3 regions of the Fervidobacterium ngatamarikiense genome follow, and region 1 is predicted to be linked to each of the others. Evidence: riboswitches for the same ligand, from Rfam matches in the RefSeq annotation. Region 1 holds a riboswitch; each other region holds the start of a gene.
The links. Region 1 has a riboswitch for cobalamin ahead of JM64_RS02930 (ABC transporter substrate-binding protein). Riboswitches for the same ligand answer to the same signal wherever they lie in the genome.

Region 1 (5,497 bases):
GAAAACAGGTCTGTTATTTTGTCTTGGAAGAATGAAAAATTCAACCTCAGGACCTGCGTAGGGAATGAACCCCATCTTTCGAGCTTTTTCTTCAACAAGCTTTAACCTATATCTTGGGTCACCTTCGAATGGATGTTCGGAATCGTTGTAAACATCACATATAATTCTCGCACTTCTGTGACCATCAAATGTCCAAGGAAGCATGGCAACTGTTCTCAAATCTGGTTTAAGGTACATATCAGATTCATGAAGCCTTGCAAAACCCTCAACGGAAGAACCATCAAACATGATACCCGATTCTAAAGCTGTCTCAAGTTCATCAACAGGGATTTCAACATTTTTCATCATCCCGTTGATATCCGTAAACTGCAATCTTACAAACCTGACCTGGTTTTCTTCCACAAACCTAAAAAGCTCCTCACGAGTTATGTCTTTGTTTGACGCCATAACTTTCCCCCCACTCTTCGCAATCTAAAAATAGTGAGTAAAAACACGAAATAACAACTATAATTGTATTTTATCACTTTTACTCTTAACAGTCAATTATAATCACATATTTCCGGCAATATCGTCCAACGCAAAGTTAATACGAAAAAGGAGCTGCACTTTGTTTCAAAAAAATTGTGTTGACAATCTTTTCTTTCCCATTTACAATCTTATTGAGAATCACTCTCAACAAAACTCTAAAACCATTCTTCCCAATTCTGAATCCTGAAATGCGAGGTGAAATATGTGAAACTGTCAGAGGCACCCGTTGGTGCTAAAGTAATGGTCAAGGATGTAGAAGAATCCGAAATTTCGCCAAAGCTCAGAGCCATTGGCATCATGCCCGGGGTAACGATAACAGTAGTAAAGAGTGCGCCGATGGGTGACCCGAGGATATACAAAGTTTTCAATAAACTTATAAGCTTGAGGCAGTCAGAAGCAAGTCTTGTCGAAGTAGAAATACTTAGAGATTCAATTATACCTCTTTCCAGTGCTACTCCGGGATTATATAAAGTAAAACAAATTCTGGGAGGGCATATTATACATCGTCGGTTATCGAAAGTAGGGATAACGGAAGGTTCAACTATCAGACTGCTTGGTGACAGAAGAGTTGTTACATCGCTGGGAACCTTTCATATCGGATTTGGGAAGCTTTCAAAGATACTGGTAACAAGCGCTGAAACTCAATCCGAGCAAGGGAGTTGAAAACTGTGGTGATAACTGTAGGCTTATTGGGTAACCCAAATGTTGGAAAGACCAGCCTTTTCAATAAATTAGTAGGTGCCAGGCAGTACGTTGCTAATTGGCCTGGCGTTACAGTTACGAGGATTGAAGGAGCTACAACTTACAAAGACTACACTCTACATTTTGTTGATTTACCAGGTGTTTACAGTCTAACAGCGACATCTGTAGACGAGAAATTGACAAGAGATTATCTACTTTTTTCTCCACCAAATGTTACTGTCGTTGTCATAGATAGTATGAGTCCTGAACAGGGGATGTTTTTACTCTTAGAAGCTTGCGAGTTAGGATTAAATGTAATCGCTGTGTTTAACGCTATCGATGAAGCAAAAAAATCTGGAACAAAAATTGACAAGTCTTCCCTTGAGAAATTTCTTAGAGCTCCAGTTGTGCTTACATCAGCTCACACTGGAGAAGGAATCGAAGAGCTTAAAGAAAAGATTGTGGAATCCTTCAAAAGAACAACAAGACCTATTGTAATAGATTATGGAAAGGAAACTGAAGAAATAATTAAAGAAATAGAGCAATGTGTAGAAGAAACTTTTAATAAGAGATTTACTGCAGTTAAAATTATTGAAGGAGACAAATATGCAAGAGCGTTTTTGAAAAAAGATTGTCCAAAGGATATATTAGAGACGATTTCTCAGGAAATTAAAACATCAATACCTTTGACGAAGTACGAATATATAACAAACGTTGTCCAGCTTTCGATTCAAAGAACAGGCGAGGCACTTACTGTTACAGAAGCCCTCGACCATGTTTTAACACATAAGTATATAGGTATTCCTGTATTTTTGTCTCTAATTTATATGGCCTTCAACTTTACTTTCAAGGTATCAGAACCTTTGGTAGGGTTACTTGAGTATCTTTTTGAAAAAATCGCAGATTCTGTTGGAAGCGAAACTATACTGAGTTCATTAATATCGCAAGGAATCATAAATGGTGTAGGTAGTGTTTTGGCATTTGTTCCAAGTATCTTTGCACTCTTTTTTGCACTTGGAATCATGGAAGAGAGCGGTTATCTCCCACGCATAGCCTTTTTAGTCGACAAGTTAATGTATTCATTGAGATTAACCGGGAGGTCTTTCATGACATTGTTATTAGGTTTCGGGTGTAATGTAAGCAGCGTCATGGCAGCCCGGGGTTTATCGGACGAGCGCGAAAGAGTTACGACTATCTTGGTTTCGCCTTTCATTAGTTGTAGTGCAAGGATTCCCGTGTATCTTCTGATTGTTAACGTGGCATTCTCAAACCATAAAGCAGAAGCTTTTTTTGCAATATATGCCTTGAGCCTTCTTCTCACAGCTTTGTCATCAAGGATAGTAAACAAAGTAATTCTAAAGGGTGAATCGGTTCCTCTTGTTATGGAATTACCAAGGTACCGATTTCCTAAACTCCCAAATATTCTGACTTACGTGTGGAACAGAGGAAAGCACTTTCTCGAAAAAGCCGGAACGATTATTTTTGCTACAAGCATTGTAATTTGGGTGTTAACTTATTTTCCAGGTAGAGGAGACGTAGATAATAGCTTCGTTTCCATGCTTGGAAAATTTCTTCAACCATTGTTTGCACCTTTAGGATTTTCATGGCAAATAGTGTCAGCGCTTATATTTGGGGGAGTCGCAAAGGAAGTCATAGTATCCTCGCTTTCACAATTTTACGGCAACGTTTCCAATATTCATTTTGACCCTCTCATAGGTGCAACACTAATGACCTTTATACTTGGTTATATGCCATGCTTCGCTACACTTGCAGCAATAAAAAGTGAAACAAATAGCTCGAAATATACATTATTTGCAGTTTTTTACAGTCTTGCTATTTCCTACTTACTTTCGTTGGTAGTATACACAACGGGAAGGTGGATACTATGAGAAGTATTAACAGAATGCTTGCAATAATGTTAATTCTTTCCCTGGTAACCTTCATTTTATACGTTATAGAAGGGCAATATTTGTTCTCTTTGGTGATACTGTCGTTTATGTCCGTTCTAATATCAGGTTTCCAAGAATTTGGAAGTAATGAGTACACTTTTAAAATCGCACATCTGTATGTTGGGAGCATACTTTTCTTAATTGCTGCAGGATATGTATTCTTCACGTTTACATTTTCTATAGTTAATGTACTTATTGGTGAAGAAATCTATAAACTGAGTCCTGGGGACGTTATGCTCTTGATTACAGGCGCATATTCAATTATATATGTAATCCACTTACGAAAAGCTGCGCTAAAACCTGATAAAACAGACTTAATGAGTACAGATGCAAATAAAACTTGTTGTCATTAATTAATGGCGGTAGTATAATATGAACTAGAAAACAAGTTAAAATAAACCTCCCTTCGTATGTCCAAGGGAAGTCCGGTGAGAATCCGGCACGGGGCCGCCACCGTGAGCGGGGACGAAACCTGCACAGTGCCACTGGCTTTAAAGCTGGGAAGGCGCAGGGAGTAGGATGATCCGCGAGTCGGGAGACCTGACATACGAAGGAAGGTGGCCATCCACCACGTAGCCTGGGGATGGCAACAAATTTTTGCAAAGAGGGAGGGTTTGTGTATGGTTAAGTCGTTTTCTTTTGGCTCTTTAAGAAAGCTTTTCGTCATGTTCATGCTCATTGTGACAGTTTTTTCACTTGCTATTGCGGTTGTTGATGATGCTGGAAGAATTGTGAATATTCCAATGCCACCAAGAAGGGTTGTCTCTGCTGCACCAAGTGCGACAAGGTATTTGCAAGCTCTTGGACTTGAAAATCGAATCGTCGGTGTTACTACTTGGGATAATTACAAAAAGGCAGAGAACATAGGCAACATGGTGCCTTTAAACATCGAGAAAATTCATTCTCTAAAGCCTGACCTAGTTATCATGTTCGGTGGTTTCCAATTCCCAGAAGTGGAAAAACTAGAAAAAGCAAATCTCACAGCTTATGTTTTAAACGCAAACACTTTGACAGATATAATTAAAGCTGTTGGTCAACTCGGTGCCGTTTTCAATGTCAAAAACAAGGCCGACAAGCTTGTCTCCGAGCTCAGAAATAAAATGACAGAAATTGGACAAAAAACTTCGAAAATTCCATTGGAAAGCAGACCGACGGTGTTTTTCACAATAACAACACCAGACGAAAATGCGAAACAACTATGGACGGCAGGAACTGGTTCGTATATGAACGAACTTATCGTCATCGCCGGTGGTAGAAATATAGCAGCTCCATACACAGGAAATAACGGATGGTTACCTGTAAGTTGGGAATGGCTTGTTAAAAATGATCCTGATGTAATAATAATCGGAGCATATGGTGATCCAAAAGAAGTTGAGCAGGCTGTAAAAAACCATTCAATAATGAAGAATTTAAAAGCAGTAAAACAAGGTAAAGTTTTGATAGTCGATGGTGATGAGGTTAGCCAAGCAGCACCACATATTTTCAAGTATTTGGATATTTTCTATAACTTCTTCTACGGAGGTAAGTAATAATTGGCTAGAACCCAAAAATGGTTCAAAACTTTGGGGAGGTATTCCCTCCCCTTTATTTTCGTCATAGTTTTTGTTTTTAACTTGTCCTTTGGAACAGTGTATGTCAGTCCTTTGAAAATATTCCAACTTCTTCAACAAGAAAGCGCCGAAAAATATATGATATGGAACTTGAGGTTTCCAAGGGTTTTAATGGCAACACTAACGGGAATAGCACTGTCGTTGGTAGGAAATATATTCCAAGCGATAATGAAAAATCCTCTTGTTGACCCTTATCTTATAGGAACATCCGCCGGAGCTAGTTTTGGTGCACTCTTAGCAATATACTTTATTGTGAACTCGATTGCCCATGTGAGTGTCCCCACGATGAGTTTCATATTTGCGTTAATCGCTTCTAGTCTTTCCATAATACTTGCAAAGAAAGGAAATGTGGTACCAACAGTTCATCTTGTTTTAAGTGGTGTATTGGTTAGCACATTATTTTCCGCTGGTAGTATGTTACTTTTAAACATTGCAAATAAATCTCTTGTAACTGGGCACGTTTGGCTCTACGGTTCATTCTCGGGAATAACTTTCAGAGATTTAACTGTTCCTGTGATTTCCTTAACAGTTTTCGTAACCTTAGCCTTTACGTTAAACAAACAACTGGACGTTATGACCTTGGGTGAAAAAGAAGCAAAGAGTTTAGGTATCAATGTGGAAGCCTTAAAATGGACTTTTTATTTGCTTGGTTCATTTGTTACTGCTACATTTGTTTCCAAAACAGGTATCATAGGCTTTGTTGGACTGGTAGTTCCACACATGGCACGG
Region 2 (5,497 bases), 460 kb from region 1:
TTTTTCTAACGTAACATATTTGGCTTTATTATATCACAAAACTACCATACCTTGTCAATACATGATTTTAACTAAAAAAGCCCTCCGTTAAAAGGAGGGCAAGACTATGAGCAAAGAACATGGGAAGGGATTTATTATACAATCTCTTTGAAACCTTCTCCGTAAACATACCTTGCCTCGTTCACAAGAAAGAAAGCTTTTGGATCAACAGTTCTGATTGTATTGACCAATTCATGAAGTTTTCGTCTTTTCAAAACAATCAACAACACATTACGTGGCAAGCCAGTATACCCTCCTTTGGCTTCGAAGACAGTGCAACCTCTACCTAATTCCGATAAGACAAAATCCTTGATTTCGTCAATCTTCTCGGAAACGACCCATACATTTACGGAAAGTTCCAAGCCCTTCAATACAAAGTCTATGGTTGTTCCGTTGACTATTATGGCAAGTATCGAATACAAACCCGTATCAATGTTGTAAACGAGCCCTGCGGCAAGACCTATGGCAAAGTCGATGAACAATATTGACATACCAAATGGTGCACCAAAAAACTTGTTCAATATCTTTGCAATAATATCAGTTCCACCTGTCGAGGCGTTTTGGGAAAACGCTATAGCCATACCAATGGCAGTTAGTATATCCCCAAAGAATACAGCAAGAATTACGTCTTTACCTTGATACTTGTAAATAGGCAATATCCTGTCGAAGAAATCTATCAAAAAATTCAGCAAAAAAGTGCAATATATCGTTTTAAAACTGAAGTCAAATCCTATTATCAGAAATGCTGTCAGAAAAAGTGTAATATTTATGATATACATCCATATACCCACTGAAAGTGGGATTAATCTGTTCAAGACTATTGCAAGACCTGAAGCTCCACCAGCCGCGATGTTATTTGGAATAAGGAAAATAACCAACCCCAGAGCTGTGAGCAATACTCCAAAGGAAGAGAGGAAGTATTCCTTTACCAAATTCTCCAAGCGTCTTTCACTTCCCACGGAAATTTCACCACCTTAACTCCTAATTCTTTTAGTCTTTGTTCCTTAAAAGAAACCTTTCCCCTTTCTCCTTCAATAATTGCTCCCGCATGCCCCATACGTTTCCCTTCTGGAGCATGTCTACCTGCGAAGAAAGCAACGATGTTTTCTGGAGAGAAGCCTATTTTTAATGCATGCTCAACACCTCTTACCTCATCTTCACCACCAATTTCACCAATTAGCAATACTTTTTCGTAACCTAGTTTTTTCACTATCTCAAAAGCTTCCGAAACATTTGTCCCCACAACGGGATCTCCACCCAACCCAAGTGCTACACCGACACCTGGATTCTCACTCAGATGTTTCGCTGTTTCATACATTAGCGTGCCGCTTCTTGAAATGATGGCTACATTTCCTGCTTTAAAATACTTTTCCGGCATGATACCAACCTTAACTCGCTCATGAGGGTTTATAACACCTGGGCAATTGGGACCAACTATTGTAGCTCCCTTTTCTCTTGCCAGTTTCAACATCTTTAGCGTATCGTGAACAGGAACATGTTCAGTTATTATTACAAAATTCACCACACCATTATCAACAGCATCCTTAAACGCTTCTAAAACATTTTGAGGTGGAACAAAAAAGACAGCTGTATCTGGCTTTTCAAAACTCTCACTGAGGCTTTGATAGACTGGCACACCATCCATGCGTTGTATATGTTTGTTCTTACTCACCACACATACTACATTCGTCCCGTATTCAATCATCCTTTTGAGGTGATAACTTCCATATCTTCCTGTTCCGCCGTAAACACAAACTGTATTTGTTTTAAAAAACATCGTTAACACCCCTCTTTTGAACCTTCTCATCTTCTTGAAGTCTTTCAATTAAATCTTTCATATCGTCAACAGCATAAATTCCGTGCTTTTTTAATAATTCTTTTGCCAGAAATTCGTTGTTTCCAGACAACCTAATATAAATTTCGAAATCTGGGTCTTCTTCTTTAAAATTCACAACGCCTTTGGCTATTTCCAAACAATCGGTGATGCCCCCAAAGATATTCAAAACTGCTTTACTACACAAAGACATGACTTTTTTCAACGCCTCGTAAACACTTTCCATTGTTGCACCACCGCCCAAATCACAAAAATTAGCTGGTTTGTAACCATGCTCAACAAGTATATCTATCGTTGCCATAACAATCCCTGCACCACAGCCAATCACGCCAATTTCTCCATTTTCAAACGGCACGAAAGAATTTGTTTCTTCAGTATCCTCATATGCCCACAATTGTCTATACAGCGCACTGTCATCCACATGAAACACGGCATCTAACGCGTAAAAATCTCCGTCTTTAAAAACAAAAGGATTAATCTCGAGCAACGTTAAATCGTATCTTACGAATATATCGTACAACTGCTTCGCAAATTCCTGAAGGTCTTTGGGAAGTTCTCGTATGTTGCTTGTACGCAGCACTTTGTCTGGATATTTCGATGCAAATTCTTCTATGTCCACACCACCAACCTCAGAATACACAAACACAGCGTCTCTGACATTTCTGTCGATTGAAAGTGAAATGTATCTCTCAGTGTCATGCGGAATGTATTCTTCAACTAATACTCCGTAGGGTTCCTCTCCTTTTATCTTCATCCCCAAAATCTTCCTAATACCTTCGAGACTTTTTTCCAAATTTTCGGCGACCACAATTCCGCCGGCTTTCATCCTCCCACCAACTAATACTTGAGCTTTAAGGACCTGCGGAAAACCGAGCCTTTCCAAGCACTTCCTTAAAGACTTTTCTTCTGCTAGTTCTTCGGATGTTACCAAATAGCTTCTTGGTACTCTTACTTTTTCCGCCCTCAGGATATCCTTTGCCAAATACTCGTGAATCTTCATACCTTTCTACCCCCTTTCGAGATTTAAAGAAAAATACCCCCAAAAATCGATGGTTTTTGGGGCACCCATTCCCTTAAAGGCAGGTCTCCCGACTCGTGGATCACCCTACTCCCTGCGCCTTCCCAGCATTAAAGCCAGTGGCATTTTGCAGGTTTCGTCCCCACTCACGGTGGCCCGACCGTCCCGGATTTTCACCGGAGTTCCCTTTTAAGCACGTAAGTGCACCTTTAAGGGGAGGGAGTATTAAATTTTTGTGATTTAAAATTCTTATTATCCAACAAAAATGCTAACTTACTCGTTTGCAAAAATCAACCCCAAACTAATGACCTTTTGAGGCTATTAATAGCTGTTAAACGACAACATTTAATTATTTTCACGTTTTGCTTTTGTTCCGTTAACTCTATAAAGCAGAAAGAATTTCCCAGCACGCACAGTATCGAAAAAATAAACGCTATCTTAATCTAAGTTTATCAATAGAAAGCAAAGTAAAATCAATATTTACAAGCATAGCGATTGACCCGCATTTAAAAACCAAATATAATTATTTTTGCTAAAGAGGGGGGAAGCTGCAAGGGACACTATTTTTCAAACATCAGACACTACACTGAGAGGAGGAAGTCACATGAAAAAGTCACTGGCACTCTCGCTACTTGTATTTGCCTCTATTCTCCTACTTGCAGCTTTCGACCCAACAGTATTTGTTGAAGCAACCATAGGTGAACCAGACACGCTTGATCCCCATCTAGCATATGACACAACAAGCGGTGAAGTACTCTACAATATCTATGAAAACCTCATAGCCTACAAAGGTCAAAGCGTTAGCGAGTTTGAGCCGAGACTTGCTACGGAAGTTCCAACTGTCAAGAACGGACTCATTAAAGATGGTGGAAAAACGTATATTTTTCCAATTAGAAAGGGTGTAAAATTCCACAACGGTAATCCACTTACCCCAGAAGATGTGAAGTATTCATTTGAACGCGGTCTTCTTTACGACCCAGATGGTGGTCCAATGTGGATGCTCTGGTATGCTATCTTTGGTTTCCATTCGAGAGACGAAGCTATTGAACAGTTTGTTGGAAAGCCTGTTAGCGAAATATTCGACCAGAATGGGCAGCCAAAACCAGAATATAGAGAAAAACTTGTTAATTTTTACAAGCAAGTCATTGACCCGGCGATCCAAGTTCAAGGAGATAATGTGGTAATTAAGCTCAAGAGACCATATGCTCCTTTCCTCAACATCATCGCACAGAGCTCACACTGGGCAGCAATACTTGACAAAGAAACATGTGTGAAAATTGGACTTTGGGATGGTAAACCAGACACATGGTGGAAATACAAAGACGTTACGAAAGAACAGTCACCACTCTATTCTTATGCAATTGGAACAGGTCCGTACAAACTTGTAGAATGGGACAGAAAACAACAAAAAGTAATTCTCGTTGCAAATGAGAATTATTGGAGAGGACCAGCAAAGATTAAGAAAGTAATAATTTGGGCAATTCCTGAGTGGTCAACAAGAAAAGCAATGCTCGAAAAAGGTGATGCAGATACTATTGACGTCGCAATTGAATTTGTTGACCAACTTAGCTCAAACAAAGATATCCAAATAATAAGAAACCTTCCAACGCTTGCTGTTACGGTTCTGTTGTTCAACTGGTCAGTTAACCCTAACAGCAAATTCATAGGTAGTGGAAAGCTTGATGGAAACGGAATACCACCTAACTTCTTCAGTGATATTAATGCAAGAAAAGCGGTTGCCGCAGCTATCAATTACGATGCACTTATCCAGGAAGTGCTAAAAGGTTCTGGTAAAAGAGTTCCAACAGCTTTACCACAAGGCTTGCTAGGTTACGACCCTTCATTACCACTTTACAAGTTCAGTTTGAACGAAGTAAAAATGTACCTACAAAAGGCTTGGAACGGACAAGCTTGGCAGAAAGGTATTAAATTCAGCATCGCGTTCAACGAAGGTAACACAGCAAGGCAACGAGTTGCAGAAATGATAAAGATGTACATGGAAATGGCAGCACCTGGAAAGGTTAAAATTGAAGTTCAACCACTTCAGTGGCCCAATTTCCTTGATGCAACACAGAACGGAGAAATTCCGGTTTCCATAAACGCATGGCAAGCGGACTTTCCAGACCCAGATAACTTCATATTCACACACTACCACAGTATGGGAGATTACGCAGATAGACAGGGAGAGGCATTCAAAAAATTTGTGAGCACTCCAAGAAAAGAACTGGGTGGAAAGAGCCTTGACCAACTTACTGAAAATGCTGCAGCAGAGACAGACGCACAAGTTAGAGGAAAACTCTATGCGCAGATTCAAAAATTTGTTGTTGACAATTGTCTCAGTGTCCCACTCTATCAACCAACTGCGACGTATGTTTTCAGAACATGGGTTAAAGGTTGGTACTACAACCCAATGAGACCAGGTCACGACTTCTTCACACTTTACAAAAAACAATGATTAGAGTACATAAGAATTCGAAACACAGGTCACCGAAAGGTGACCTGTGTTTTTTTTTTACGTGCCAAACATCAGCATAGCGGTAAGGTGAAGGACTGATTAACGAAAAAATCTAATGATGCGCCTTTAATCTTTTGAATTATCTGTCGGT
Region 3 (5,497 bases), 620 kb from region 1:
AAAACATTAGCGGGCTAATGAAAAGTAACGGTATCAGGAAAATCATCGAACATGCTGTGTATCGCTTGTTGTATGGAAAGAGCATAGCACCCAATCCTTTTGGTTTGGCAGGTTTCGAAAAGGTGAGCAAAAGTGCCATTTCATATCTTCCAAAAACAGAGGCAAAAAGGAATGCTTGCCAGTTTAGTGTTGACATGAGTTGGTAAAAGAGCAAGATGTAGAGCATGCCATAAAAGACAGCGAATGGTCCAACATTACCTTTGGACATTATCTCAAGTCTACGTTCTTTGTTTGACTGGTTTAAAAAGCCGTCGAACATATCAAGAAGACCATCGAAATGGAAGAGGTCAAAGAAATAGTATCCAATAGCCATCGCTCCGAAAATGAAAAGCAATTTGTAATTACTCAAGGAATGAGCCAATAAAACTCCAATGGAATAAATAGTACCAGGGATGTATCCAATCACGGGAAAATATACGGGAATTCGTTTTATTCTTTTTTCCCATTCGTCAATATTTTTAATCTTGACAGGTAGCCTTGAGATAAATGATAAAGTAAGTAAAAAGTCAGTAAGGACTTCTTTCCACATGTTATTCAATGCTCCCAGTGTTATAAATTTTGTCTTTGAATTCCTCCCACAATTCTAAGGACTGCTCCAATTCGTCTTCATCAAATATTTCAAAACAAAGATACTCCACCGTGAAAAGCCTACCTGAAAGTATTTGGTAAACTTTGTCAAGTGTTTCCAAATCAAGTTTTTGGTGGTCTTTTCCCTCAATAACGCCCATCATATGGATTTCGACAATGTTATCAATGAAGCTGTTTTCCACTTTGGCTCCTAGAATATGGTGCCCTACGTCAAAGACTGTTCGTAAATGATTAAATACTCGTTCTTTTAGATTTTCAATAGAAATCTTTGGATGTGACAAAAGAGCGCGGAATAATTTCTTATCCTTTTCCGTGCAATCTTCAAAAGGATGTAGCACATAATTTACTATATCCAAGTTCATCTCAAGGTATTTAAATGCATTTAAAACGTTCGTAATGTTATCTGTTGGAAGATGGACAGTATATTTAATTTGTCTTTCGAGTGCAATTTTGCGTAAATGCTCCTTTTCTTGCTCAAATAACCTGTAAGTATCATCATCCCAAGTGTAAACAAGTAGCTCAATGAATTCAAAGTTACGAAACTTTCGAGTTATATACTCAACGTTTTCGTAATAAGTGCCAGGTATGACCCAAGATGTTGTACCTAATAGTTGGCTCATTTAATACGCACTCCTATTCCGGAGACAACAAGATAAACTTCTTTTGCGAGCTTAGCTAGTCGCGTATTAGTTTTTCCAAGTATTTCGGCATACTGCCTGGCTATTGGATTCTCAGGTATAATTCCCCAACCAACTTCATTGGTGACTACGATAACATCACTACTCATATTGCTTAGAACATCAACGAGCCCATCAATACGCTCCTGAACATCAAGTCGATAATAATAAAGGTTGCCAAGGTAGGTTGTAAGGCATTCAAAAAGGATAACATCGTAGTTGTTATCTATATTTTTGAGAACTTCCGTCACATTGACAGGTTCTTCGAAAGTATCGAAAAGCTCCTTTCTTTCCGCTTTATGCTTTTCTATTCTCAACCTCATTTCTTCATCAAACGGAACACCAGTTGCTAGAAAAGCTCGTTTGGTGTATTTTAAAGCCATGTTTAGTGCAAACGTACTCTTACCTGATTTCATTCCACCAGTTATAAGTATCAAACTGAATCACTTCCTTTCGATACACCCGCATCGTCGAATGTCGCCATTTCTCGTATCATCTTTATTGCCGCTTCTATAATAGAAATTGCCAAAGCTCCACCAGTTCCTTCTCCAAGCCTCATATCTAAGTCAAGAATTGGTCTAAGGTTCATAGCATCAAGTAAAACCTTGTGCCCTTTCACCTTAGATTTGTGACCAGCGAAAACAAAATCAAGCACACTAGGTTCAAGCTTCCAAGCTAGCAAAAGTGCTGCAGTTGTCGGAAAACCATCTACGACGACCGGAATATGTCTGCTTGTTGCCTCAATTATAAATCCTGCCATCTGACCAATACAAAAACCTCCGACTTTCTCGAGTACATCAATAGGATCATCGGCATTGGGTTTATTTATTTCTATAGCTTTTTCTACAGCTTGACGCTTTCTTTCTAATGTATCGTTATCGATAGGAGTACCTATGTCCAGAATCTCGTCTATATCAAATCCAAATGCTACAGAAATAGCCGTTGCAGTTGTAGTATTACCAATCCCCATATCACCTAAAACAAGAAGGTCTGTACCTTCTTCTATCGCTTTCTTCGCTATCTCTTTTCCTTTTTCAATACACTCAATTGCTTGCGTTCTTGTCATTGCAGGACCTTTTGTAAAATCGGCTGTACCATAACCAATTTTTGCATTGATTAAATTTGGATGTGTGAATTCAAAGTCTCCATCGACTCCGGCATCAACCACGTAAACATCCGCTCCAACATGTCTACCAAATACGTTTATGGCCGCACCGCCGTTAAGAAAATTCAGAACCATTTGGTATGTAACTTGTTTTGGATAAGCAGAAACCCCCTGTTCTACCACACCATGGTCGGCAGCAAAAACATAAATTCTTTTAACCTTCGGAAGGTCTGGTATTACTTTGTTCTGGATTAGTCCCATCTTCAAAGCGATTTTTTCCAAGTATCCAAGGCTACCAATAGGTTTTGTCAAATTGTTCAGACGTCTCATGATACTGTCTTTCAAAACGTTTTCAAACATTCCTTTTTCCATACGTAAACCCCCCTTTTGCTTTTATTAATCAAAGAAAAAATTTCCCAAACAGCCCGAGCTGTCGGGAATTGATTCCCACATAGTCGGTCTCCCGGCTCGTGGATCATCCTACTCTCCGCGCCTTCCCAGCTCAAAAACCTGAGCCAGTGGCTTTTATGCGGATTTCGTCCCCACTCACGGTTGCTGGGCAGCCCCGGATTTGCACCGGCGTTCCCATACACTATGTGGGATGTGGTTATTTGTTTTTTATTATTTTACCCCAAAACGTTTGGGTTTTACAACTTTGCTTTTACATAAATTTCTGACTTTATGTTATAATTATTAGAGTAAATGAACTTTTTTGGTCGCAAATTTAACGGGGAGGAGGATGGGCATGAAAAAATTCTTGTTGTTTGCCTTTGTGATTGTGGTTTTTTCGGTATTCTTCTTACTTTCTTCATGCAACAAATCAAATGTTTTGCGCATCTACAACTGGGCAGATTATATTCCTGAGGAAGTTATCCAACAATTTGAGAAAGAGTACAACTGTAAGGTCATTTACGACACGTTTGCATCAAATGAAGAGATGTTTGCAAAGATTAAATCGGGCGGAACAGGATACGACATAGTTTTTCCCTCAGGTGACCACGTTAAAATGATGATTAATGAAGGACTTTTGGAAAAACTTGACTTAAGCAAAATACCAAATTTCAAAAATATCGACCCTATCGTCTTATCTAAAACAACATACGACCCGAATCACGAATATTCAGTCCCGTATATGATGGGTACCACAGGTTTGATAGTGAACAAAAAATACCTCAAAGATTACGAAAAATCTTGGAGTATATATGAACGTGCTGATTTGAAAGGCAAAATGACACTCCTTGATGATATGCGCGAAGTTTTTGGAGCAGCGTTAAAATACCTTGGATATTCGGTGAACACAACAAATCCAGACGAAATCGAACAAGCAAAGCAAGTCATATTGAAATGGAAAGAAAATATCGTCAAATTTGATGCAACAACTTATGCACAAGGTGTTGTGAATGGGGAATTCTGGGTTGTGCACGGATATCCTGAGAACGTGTTCCAACTGATTCCTGAAGAAGATTTAGAGAATTTTGAGTTCTTTGTTCCAAAGGAAGGTGGAACACTCTGGATTGACAACATGGTAATTCTAAAGGATGCCAAAAACAAGGACCTGGCATACAAATTTATAAACTTCATTCTGAGACCAGAAATTGCAGCTCAGATATCTGACTATTTGATGATACCATCTCCTATCACCGATGCACAAAAATATAAAAAAGTTGAGCCACTCTACACGCTCGACGAACTTAGTAACTGCGAGATAATAGATTACATTGGAGAACACATTGATCTGTACAACAAAGCCTGGGAAGAGATAATCAAATAATCAAAGCAAGCTAAAATGTAGGTAACAAAGCGGGGCTGGTAAAGAGCTCCGCTTTTTTTGTAACAACCTTTCGCAAATATTGTGGAACAAAACAAGGCTAGTTGTTGTAGAATAGTGGTAGAATTTCAATAACACCACAGAGGTGGTCAGATGATAAAGATATTCAAAGAGCAAGTTGAATCAGCTACTAAGTTATACGATTTATCTAGCGAACTTCTAAATATTGAGAAAGCACTCAAAAAAATTAGAAACAACTTCCCAGACTTCACACTGCAATCAACACTTGTCAAAGTTGCGGTTGTGAATTCACTTTATAACACAAATATCTTCAGGGTATATGATGTTGCTTATCACATATCGGAAGTTATCTCGCAAGAAGGAATTGTTTTAGAACCTGAATTCGTAGACAAATTGTCGACAGTTGTGCTTAGAAGTAATGGAGACAATGGAAAGGAAAAACACTACACAAGCTTTTCTTCAGCTTTGGCTCATATTTTCTTAAGTGAAAAATTCCCCATCTACAATTCTGTTACAGCACGTATGGTAGCTTACCACTTAAACGAGGAAACTAAAGCTAGCAAGAAATACACAACATACAATGATTTTTATCATGATTTTTATATGCTTTTGAATTCTCTTGACTTTAAAACATCTGTTTCAGAATTACACAAATACCTTTGGATTTCAGGAGAGTACAGGAAGTTGAACGGTATAAAGCCTTGGGAGAATCCAAGTAATGAAATCAACCCTGGTTTGAAAAAGTTGTTCGAGAAAAGGGATGATACTACACAAAAAATTCTGAAAGATTTGATAAAAGACCTATATGGACCGCTGTTTTTAGAATAGCGGAGTGAGAATGATGAACATATGGCATCCAGAAAATTTTCATGGGAATAAGAAGAACAAGTTTTTTGAAGGTTGGTACTTTAAACAAACGTCTTCTCAAAAAGACTACGTTTTTGCAGTAATACCCGGAGTTTCAATTGGTGAAGATTCACACGCTTTTATTCAAATAATAGATAACAGAAATTTCTCAAAGTACTATAGATTTAAATTTGAAGATTTTAGATTTTCAAATAATCCCTTCTCGGTTTCTATCGATAAGAATTATTTCTCCTTAGAGAGTTTATCTTTGGAAACAGAATACATTAAAGCTAATCTGTATTTTCGAGAGTTAAAGCCGTGGCCCGTTAAACTTTTAAGCCCTGGAGCTATGGGTTTTTTTGGTTTTTTCGACTTCCTTGAGTGTTATCACGGAATTTTGAGCTTCAATCATATGGTAACAGGAAATGTTGT

Region 2: another riboswitch for cobalamin. It lies ahead of JM64_RS05050 (ATP-grasp domain-containing protein); the one in region 1 lies ahead of JM64_RS02930 (ABC transporter substrate-binding protein).
Region 3: another riboswitch for cobalamin. It lies ahead of cobT (nicotinate-nucleotide--dimethylbenzimidazole phosphoribosyltransferase); the one in region 1 lies ahead of JM64_RS02930 (ABC transporter substrate-binding protein).

Annotation. Positions count from the first base shown of each region.
Region 1 covers NZ_CP011393.1:615,359-620,855, reverse strand. Annotated here, with positions in the region: gene glnA (type I glutamate--ammonia ligase) at 1-429, opposite strand, end outside; gene JM64_RS02945 (FeoA family protein) at 733-1,191, shown strand; gene feoB (ferrous iron transport protein B) at 1,197-3,098, shown strand; gene JM64_RS02935 (hypothetical protein) at 3,095-3,511, shown strand; cobalamin riboswitch at 3,553-3,720, shown strand; gene JM64_RS02930 (ABC transporter substrate-binding protein) at 3,779-4,687, shown strand; gene JM64_RS02925 (FecCD family ABC transporter permease) at 4,691-5,497, shown strand, end outside.
Region 2 covers NZ_CP011393.1:1,072,811-1,078,307, forward strand. Annotated here, with positions in the region: gene JM64_RS05040 (YitT family protein) at 135-998, opposite strand; gene JM64_RS05045 (succinate--CoA ligase subunit alpha) at 965-1,816, opposite strand; gene JM64_RS05050 (ATP-grasp domain-containing protein) at 1,806-2,873, opposite strand; cobalamin riboswitch at 2,935-3,117, opposite strand; gene JM64_RS05055 (ABC transporter substrate-binding protein) at 3,496-5,346, shown strand.
Region 3 covers NZ_CP011393.1:1,233,147-1,238,643, reverse strand. Annotated here, with positions in the region: gene JM64_RS05835 (adenosylcobinamide-GDP ribazoletransferase) at 1-589, opposite strand, end outside; gene cbiR (cobamide remodeling phosphodiesterase CbiR) at 591-1,268, opposite strand; gene cobU (bifunctional adenosylcobinamide kinase/adenosylcobinamide-phosphate guanylyltransferase) at 1,265-1,762, opposite strand; gene cobT (nicotinate-nucleotide--dimethylbenzimidazole phosphoribosyltransferase) at 1,759-2,802, opposite strand; cobalamin riboswitch at 2,867-3,042, opposite strand; gene JM64_RS05815 (extracellular solute-binding protein) at 3,176-4,201, shown strand; gene JM64_RS05810 (hypothetical protein) at 4,352-5,047, shown strand; gene JM64_RS05805 (tocopherol cyclase family protein) at 5,058-5,497, shown strand, end outside.